Regions from separate parts of the Polaribacter sp. MED152 genome, predicted to be linked through region 1. Evidence: riboswitches for the same ligand, from Rfam matches in the RefSeq annotation. Region 1 holds a riboswitch; the other holds the start of a gene.
What was found. A riboswitch is a leader RNA that binds a small molecule or an ion and turns the genes downstream of it on or off. The one in region 1 is predicted to bind S-adenosylmethionine.

Region 2: another riboswitch for S-adenosylmethionine. It lies ahead of MED152_RS07285 (hypothetical protein); the one in region 1 lies ahead of MED152_RS06105 (homocysteine S-methyltransferase family protein).

The regions. Positions count from the first base shown of each region.
Region 1 covers NC_020830.1:1,380,781-1,385,533, forward strand. Annotated here, with positions in the region: gene metH (methionine synthase) at 1-1,583, opposite strand, end outside; gene MED152_RS06105 (homocysteine S-methyltransferase family protein) at 1,583-2,587, opposite strand; SAM riboswitch class I at 2,632-2,756, opposite strand; gene cysM (cysteine synthase CysM) at 2,820-3,707, opposite strand; gene epsC (serine O-acetyltransferase EpsC) at 3,709-4,485, opposite strand; gene MED152_RS06120 (2Fe-2S iron-sulfur cluster-binding protein) at 4,492-4,753, opposite strand, start outside.
Region 2 covers NC_020830.1:1,643,686-1,648,438, reverse strand. Annotated here, with positions in the region: gene MED152_RS07310 (hypothetical protein) at 1-67, shown strand, start outside; gene MED152_RS07305 (hypothetical protein) at 339-929, opposite strand; gene MED152_RS07300 (hypothetical protein) at 934-1,326, opposite strand; gene MED152_RS07295 (hypothetical protein) at 1,447-1,800, opposite strand; gene MED152_RS07285 (hypothetical protein) at 2,021-2,674, opposite strand; SAM-I-IV-variant riboswitch at 2,723-2,817, opposite strand; gene MED152_RS07280 (WYL domain-containing protein) at 3,756-3,986, shown strand; gene MED152_RS07275 (YcjF family protein) at 4,038-4,580, shown strand; gene MED152_RS07270 (hypothetical protein) at 4,580-4,753, shown strand, end outside.

The DNA.
Region 1 (4,753 bases):
GATGCATCGTTTACATGAACCACTGCATTTTTATATTGTGTATCTATTTTAACAGCAGTATGCGCCTTTGATGTTGTTGCACCACCTATTAGTAGAGGCAAATCTAAATTTTGACGCTCCATTTCTTTGGCCAAATAAACCATTTCGTCTAATGAAGGTGTGATTAATCCACTTAAACCAATTGCATCAACTTTTTCGTCAATTGCAGTTTGTATGATTTTTTCAGGAGGAACCATAACTCCTAAATCTACAATTTCATAGTTATTACAACCAAGAACAACACTCACAATATTTTTACCAATATCATGTACATCACCTTTCACTGTTGCCATTAAAATTTTACCTAAAGCTTGTTGTTCTTCTCCTTTTTCTGCTTCAATAAACGGATTTAAATAGGCTACTGCTTTTTTCATTACTCTTGCAGATTTAACTACCTGGGGTAAAAACATTTTTCCAGCACCAAACAAATCGCCTACTACATTCATACCAATCATTAAGTGGCCTTCTATAACTTCTATAGGTGCATTTGCTTCTTGCCTTGCTTGTTCTACATCTTCAATAATAAAAGCATCAATCCCTTTTACTAAAGCATGTGTAATTCTTTCTTGTAGCGGTTTTTCTCTCCAAGATAAATCGACTGTTTTATTTTTGGTGGTTCCTTTTACAGTCTCTGCAAAATCTAATAAGCGCTCTGTAGCATCATCTCTTCTATCTAAAATTACATCTTCTATATGCTCTAATAAATCTTTGGGAATATCATCATAGACTTCTAACATTGCAGGATTTACAATACCCATATTCATACCATTTTGAATGGCATAATACAAGAAAACCGAGTGCATTGCTTCACGAACTGTGTTGTTACCTCTAAATGAAAAAGACACATTTGAAACTCCACCACTTACAGATACATTTTCTAAATTTTCACGCACCCATTTTGTAGCTTCTATAAAATCGATAGCATTTCTTCGATGTTCATCCATACCTGTTGCTACAGGAAAAATATTTAAATCAAAAATGATATCTTCTGATGCAAAACCAACTTTGTTTACTAAAATATGATAAGATCTTTTGGCTATTTCTATGCGTCTATCATAATTATCTGCTTGCCCAACTTCATCAAAAGCCATTACAATTACAGCTGCTCCATAACGTTTAATTTGAGTGGCTTCCCAAATAAATTTTTCTTCACCTTCTTTTAAAGAAATTGAGTTTACGACACATTTACCTTGAACTACCTGTAAACCAGCTTCTATGATTTCCCATTTAGAGCTATCAATCATCATTGGAACTCTACAAATATCTGGTTCTGCAGCAATTAAATTTAGAAAACGAACCATAGCTTCTTTTCCGTCAATCAAACCATCGTCCATATTAATGTCAACAATTTGCGCTCCACCATCTACTTGATGACGTGCAACATCTAAAGCTTCGTCAAATTTTTCTTCTTTAATTAAACGTAAAAATTTACGAGAACCAGCTACATTTGTGCGTTCACCAACATTGATAAAGTTGCTATTCTCATTTAAAATCAGAGGTTCTAAACCCGATAATCGCATGTATTTAGTTTGTTTCACTTTCATTAGTGTACTTTTTCTAAAATTTTACGAGGTTTATATTTGGCAGCAATATTTGCGATAACTCTAATATGTTCTGGTGATGTTCCACAACAGCCACCAATAATATTAATTAAATTTTTCTTTAAATATTCTTCTATTTGTTCTCCCATTTCTTCTGGAGTTTCATCATACTCTCCAAAAGCATTTGGTAAACCTGCATTTGGGTGAGCTGAAATGGCAAATTCTGTTTTGTTGGCAATTGCCTCTAAATGAGGTTGCAACAAATTAGCACCTAGAGCACAATTAAAACCTACTGATAATAATGGAATATGAGAAACAGAAATTAAAAAAGCTTCTGCTGTTTGGCCTGATAAAGTTCTACCTGATGCATCTGTAATTGTACCACTTAGCATTACAGGAATATCCATTTTTCTTTCTTCTTTAACCTGCTCTATTGCAAACAATGCTGCTTTTGCATTTAATGTATCAAAAACAGTTTCTACCAATAAAATGTCTGCACCACCATCTAATAATGCTTCTACTTGTTGTTTATAAGCAACTCTTAATTCATCAAAAGTTACAGCTCTGTAACCAGGATCGTTTACATCTGGAGACATGCTTGCAGTTCTATTTGTTGGCCCAATTGAACCTGCAACAAAACGTGGTTTATTCGGTTCTTTAGCTGTAAATTCTAAAGCAACTTCTTTCGCAATTTTCGCAGATTGATAATTCAATTCGTATACCAAATCTTCCATTTGATAATCAGCCATTGCAATTGTAGTTCCAGAAAAAGTATTGGTTTCTATGATATCTGCACCAGCTTCAAAATACTTGGCATGAATTGTTTTTATTGCTTCTGGTTGGGTTAATGATAACAAATCATTATTTCCTTGCAAAGGTGTTGGGTACTCTTTAAAGCGCTCTCCTCTAAAATCTTCTTCAGTAAATTTATAGGCTTGTAGCATGGTACCCATAGCACCATCTAAAACCAAAATTCTTTCTTGTAAAGCTTTGTAAATATTTGACATATCTAATTATTATATAATATGTCATCAGGAAAAGTGTAATTTCTCTGTTATCTGTCAATAGCTATTTGATAAAATATCGAAATAGATTGTAGAATGTAGCACCTTTCTCATTTCTGAGAGGTTGCCAAAGCTTCACTGGGTCTAATCCCTCTGCCTTTCGTGATAACGTATTAATAAGTTTATGAACTAAATTCGAAACAAAGTAACGAACTTTTTTTCTATTTTTTATGGTTTATTCGTAAATATCTGAAGATAAATATCTATCTCCCCTATCACAAATAATGGCAACCACAACACCTTTGTCTATTGAATTGGCAATTTTAATAGCAGTAGAGACAGAACCTCCACTACTCATTCCAGAAAAAATACCTTCTTCTCTTGCCAAACGAATGGTCATTGCTTTGGCTTCTTCTTCACTTACTTCTAAAACCTGATCTATTTTTTTTGGATTAAAAATAGCTGGTAAATATTCTTTTTTCCATTTTCTAATACCTGGAATTCTTGCTCCATCTTTTGGTTGCGCCCCAATTATAGTAATATCTTCATTTTTTTCTTTAAGAAAATCAGAAACTCCAGTTATGGTACCAGTTGTGCCCATTGCAGAAACAAAATGTGTTACTTTACCTTGAGTATCTCTCCAAATTTCTGGGCCAGTTGTTTTGTAATGTGCCTTTGGATTATCGAAATTATCAAACTGATTTAATCGAAAATAACCCTTTTTATATTTTAAACTTAGTGCATGATCTATTGCACCTTCCATACCTTTATCTGCAGGAGTAAGTATAACTTCTGCACCATAAGCACGCATCGTTTTTACTCTTTCTATCGTTGAGTTTTCTGGCATAGTTATTACCATATTTACCCCTAAAACTTTAGCCATTAAAGCCAATGCAATGCCTGTATTACCACTTGTAGCCTCTACTAAAGTATCTCCTTTTTTAATATTTTTTCTTTTAATAGCCTCAGAAATCATATAATAGGCAGCTCTGTCTTTTACACTACCTCCAGGATTATTACCTTCTAGTTTTAATAAAAGTGTAACACCCTCTTTTTTAAAGATTCTTTGCGCTTCTACTAATGGCGTATTTCCTACAAAATCTATGATACTTTTTGTTTGCATTTTAAATTCTTTTTTGAAAAATATTATTTTCTTTTTGCACTGTAACTACTGAGTTAATAGGTATAGATTCTGTTACACAAACATTTGCCCCAATTACAGAGTTTGCACCTATAATTACATCTCCTCCTAAAATAGTTGCGTTTGCATAAATAATAACATTGTCTTCTATTGTTGGGTGTCTTTTTGTGAATGCCAAGCTCTTTTTTACTTGAATTCCACCTAAGGTAACTCCCTGAAAAATTTGAACATTATTTTTAATGATGGTAGTTTCACCTATTACAATACCTGTTGCATGATCTATAAAGAACGATTCTCCAATTTCTGCTCCTGGATGTATATCTGTACCTGTTGTACTATGAGCAAATTCACTCATCATTCTAGGTAAAATAGGAATATCTAATTTTAGTAATTGATGACTTAGTCTGTACACAGCTATTGCATAAAAACCAGGATATGCCAAGTATATTTCTTCTAAACTTTTAGCAGCTGGATCATTTCTATTTGCAGCCTCTGCATCTAGATCTAACTTTTTACGAATGGCGTTAAATGATTCTTGAAAATCGCTCCAAAGTTTTTCACCATTTTCTACAGCTAGTCTTTCTAAGATCAATAAAAATTTTCTTCGAGTATCTGAACCATTTTCCGAAAGATGATTTTGGTCAAATAAATTGTTTATCAACTGTTTTGTAAAAACTTCAACAGCGTCTCTTAAACACATATTGTAATTCTTAAATTCAACCGATTTTTTATTTTCTATGATTTGTTCTGTCTGCTTCATAAAGGTTTAACTTTCAGGTGCTAATTCTACCTCTAAACCATTTAATTCTGGTGTAATTTGTATTTGACAACCTAATCTGCTGTTATCTTCTACATAAAATGCTTCTGCTAACATTGCATCTTCATCATCTGTCATTTCTGGAAGTTCATGGTCTGACTTCACATAACATTGGCATGAAGCACACATAGCCATTCCACCACAAATACCAATAGTACCTTCTTCTGCTAACTCATAAGAACGAACTACTTCCATTAAATTCATAGACATG
Region 2 (4,753 bases), 260 kb from region 1:
AAATAATAAAGAATTTGAAGTTATGAAAAATTTCATTTTTGAAAGATTTTACCTTTTTGAATATTAATTTTTTCATGTTTTGAATCTTAATAGATTAATTTGTGTAATGTTAAGGTTATTCTTTTACCTTATTCTTGAACACCTAATTGAGTATGGAAGGTAATCAAACTTTAATTTTCTTACACACCCCAAGTGTAAAGGTTTTGTCTGAAATCTTAATAAATATTTTGTTATAATAGAATTTTCTTATAATCGGTTTTCTAAGGCTTTATAGTTTTAATTAAATAATTTTATTAGTTAAAATTTAGGTTTATATCACATTGCCTTTTAACATATAGTTAGTTGATTTTTAAATTATTTATTTGGTCGTATTTTACTTGATGAGGTAGTCTTAAAAAAAGTAGTGTTTTGTATTGAGTAGTAATTCTAAACTCACCTTTACCACTTTCTTTACTATATGAAACACCTCTAAAATTTAACTCTTCATCAAAAAATAAAATAACATAAGGACAAACACCTGTTAAGTTAATGATTTTGTTAGGAGATTCACTTTCATTAATTAGTAAAACAGCTTCCTCATCATCTGTAAGGTATTTTTGCATGTCTATGAATGAGTTTTTTAAAATTACAGCATAATCTATAGGAACTTCTTGGCTTTCATGAATAAACTGCCCTAATAAACTTATAGTTCTTAGCTTTTCAACTTTCATATTCATTTGTTCAATTTCATTTTCTAACGCAAGGTAGGTGCTATTTCTAATAATATTAAAATTATAGACCCCTTTAGATTCTTGTTTGGAGCTGTATACATGTAACCTATGTAATTCCATAAATTTATTAATTTCCACATCACTCCAATTTTCTAATGTCTTTTCAATAAGAGGTACACCCCAAGGTGTTAGTAATCCAATATAAATGTCTTTTTTCATAGTTTTAGTTTATTCTTGGGTCAATTTCATTAGTAATTTCAAACATGACGGTTTCATCTAAATACTCGACAACTACTCTGTTTTGTAAAAACTCTTGCATCAATGCTTTCGTAAGGTTATTAATAGTTTCCTTAAGATGTTTTTCTTCTAATGGAAATTTTGGGTAATTGATAAAATTGAGTTTTAAATGTGGCTCTATTTGTCCACTAAAAACAATATCACAGTGACTAACTGATGCACTAATAGCAATATTTTTATTTATGAATAATTCCTTTTGATAGGTTTGTATAAACTGTAGTATTTGCTTTTTTTGTATGACTTCTTGTGTATAGCCTTTCTCTAATCCTAAAGTTATTTGAGCTGAAAAAGGTTTTACAGTTGTTTTATGGTACTCCATAGCTTATGTTCTAATTTATTTGTAATAGGTGTTTTTGTCTCTTTAATTTATATTAATCCAACACTTTAAGGTTTCCTTGGTTTGTAGATTTTCTGTTTTGATTTCCTTTAGCATTTGTGTCTACATCTTCTGGTCTTTTTTACTTTTGATTTCAGACAACCATTTTTTAAGTTCCTCTAACTTTCCTTTTCTCTTGTAATACCCACATCCCCATTCATCTGTAGTAGTAACCACCATCAAAAAGTGATTGCCTCCAGAAGGACATTTTGCAATCCAACTTCGTTCATTGTTACCTAAAGGATTTGGGTAGAGGTGAAACTTTTCTAAATATTGTATTAGTGGTGTAATAGTCTTTTTAGCTTTTTGTTTAATAGCCTTCTTCTCATGAACTATTTTTTGAATGACTCTATTAAATTCATAACCTGTAATCATTTTACTAGAAATAAAGCCAGGGTATTCTTGATATAAGTACATTCCTTCTAGCTAGTTTTCTAAAGTTAACAAAAGGTTTTGCTTTAGACTTTTGTATGTTATCCTCGTTTTACTACGTAAGGATATTTCATAATCATCTAAGAAGCTAGCGAGCTGTATAAAATCATCATTTGTGACCCGATAGTAATAATAGAATTTAGCATCCCAATCAGTATCAATAGTGGTTAAGAAATATTGAAAATCACTTTTCTTTAATTTGTTTTTATGCTTGTTCATTTCCTCTTTTCTTTAACAATTCAGCAAGCTTATCATCCGAATCTAAGTCGACTAATGCGTTAATCGTAGTTGTTTCAAATTCTTCTGATATCATTTGACCTAAATGAGTTTTCGACCTCTTAAATAAAGTTATGGAATCTTCATAAATCAATCCCATCTTATAAAAAAGGATAAGTAGAATTCTCTCTAATTTTATTGTGTCTAGTTCAGGCTTTTCGTCTACGGATTGAATGAGCATTTGTAACACATAATCGAAACTTTCGTAGTAATCAGGGACATGGTCTTCAAGTCCTTCTTTATGTGTTTTAATAAAAACAGCATAGACATTGTTGTAATGATGCTTTCCTAAGTAAATACTGGTGGTTACGGAAGCTTGATATTGTAGTAATAAATCAGTAAAATCATGCTCTAGATCACCTAATTTAAAGACATCTTTTTTAATCGTTTTCCATTGATATTTTCCCATATATTCAGGAATGGCATCGTAAGATGAAATAATGAAATGGTTAGGGATAATTTCTTGAGCATAATTCACTAATAAATTATCCAAAGATTGATCTTCTGGTAATAGTTTTTCACTGGCTTTACCAGTTCCAAAGTTGACGGCATGTCCGCCAAATCTTGACATTAAGTTTTTCAAAATGCATAGTTTTAAAGGTTATGCATCAGGTAAATAATAGATATGTTGGATGTTCATTTATTTTGACAGAACTGTCCGTATACTAAACCACCGTAGCTTTTTTGCTCGGTTGGTACGCAATTCTTGCGTTCCTGATACTGCCACAAAGATATTAAAATATATGATTTTAGCAATTTAAAAGTTGATTATCCCATCAATTAAATAATTTGAAATGGATATTTTATTTTCTAACCATTGCTTATTTGAACAAAATTTATATCTTTAACTCAGTACTTCGCTAAATATAAATTGCTATTAATATTATTCGCTAGTATTTCAGTTTTCTTAAAATTTGTTTGAAATCTGTGTTTTAATTAATTTATTATTCCTTTCAATAGGCATGCTTATTTTAGAATATTTTTTCTAAATTAATTATTTAATTAATCCAATGAGTGTTTTAAATATTTTTATAATCACTTTTTGAAACTTGAATACTTAGGTATAATTTAGATTTATCAATTAACGAAAGGGCTTCTAAATGTTTGTTAACGAATAGTAAAATAGATGTAATAACTGGGAAATTAAATCAATTAAGTAGATTTTTGAAAAAGGGAAATAACACAATACAGAAATAACATGAAAAATTAATCTAAAAGGTTAACAAAAAAGGTTTTCTGTGAATACTAAATTTTACACCTTTGATATTGTTTTAAAATTTAGTCAGCACCACAAAGCAGAGTCAGTTGCCGAAGCTTTAAAGATAATCTAACATATATTGAAGGGTGCTAAGTGCACATTCAAAGTTTTTATTAAGCAAATGATGTTTGGGAAGTCTTAGATCTTTATAAAAATTTAGATTGCTAAACTAATAGAATAAAATCATCTTAATTTTACAATTTTAGAGTTAAAAGAATATATAAGCTAAGAGTAAGTTCGCTTCAGAGATAAAATATACTGGTGCAAATTTGAATTAGCAGCTTTGATAGATCAAATGAAATTTGGAACTATTCAAAAAATATAAACAAATTTAAGTTATACAAATAAAAAGAATTTTTTAAAGGTTTTATAGAAGTAAAGTAAATTAATTTTTAAATAAAATGCTATGTATGTTAAAGCACAAGTTAAAAAAGCGATAATAGATAAAAGAAATATTTTTATAAAATATAGAAAATTTGATGGTGATATAAGTGAAAGGTTGGTGAGTGATTTAGATTACAATAATTCATATACTGATGATGGTTTCTATAACGACCACATTAAAGGGTTTTGTCATTTAAGAGGTGAAGAAAGAACATTTAGAGTCAGCAGAATAACATCAATTACTTTATTATAATTTTTTCTATGAAATAATTAAAAGACAGTAAATATTGATAAAAAAATAGCTATGGAATTATTAACAAAAGCAAAAGCCAAAATAAAGGCAGAGGTTTCTGATATCGAAAACAGAACCGATTTAACAGATGAAGAAAAAGTTTCTCAAATCATAAAAGTATTTAGTGTGTTTTGTGCAGCCATTGCTGTACAACCTATTCCATTTGCAGATATTTTTGTGCTTACCCCGATTCAAGGTTATATGGGTAAAAAGTTGGCAGACATTAGAGGGTATGACATTTCAGAAGCTGGAGCTACAGAAGTATTCAAAGAAATAGCTGGCTTGGTAGGGTTAGGTTTTTTAGCACAGCAATTGGCTATTGGTGCCTATAAAACAGTATTACCTTTTTTAGGAGCCATCACCACAATTCCATTAGTTTATGGTCTAACTTTTGGTATAGGTAGAGTAATGGACTACTATTTTCTTAAAAAAATAAAAGGAGAAAAAATAGACAAAGAAACTTTAAAGGACATCTTTAAAAAAGCAAAAGCAGAAGGTAAAAAATCTGCCAAAGAAAATAAAGACGAAATAAACAAACGAAAAAAAGAGCTCTAGTGTCTAAGGTAAAGTACATAAAAAAGAATATTGATAAAACCTTAGTTTTAGGGGCTCTCGCAAAGTTAACTTTTGGCGATTTAGGAAATCTAAATGCAGATGAGGAACTAGTGTTACAGGCTCTAAGACGAGCCGTACCTGATACACAGGCTATGAGTCTCGAGGAAGTTCAA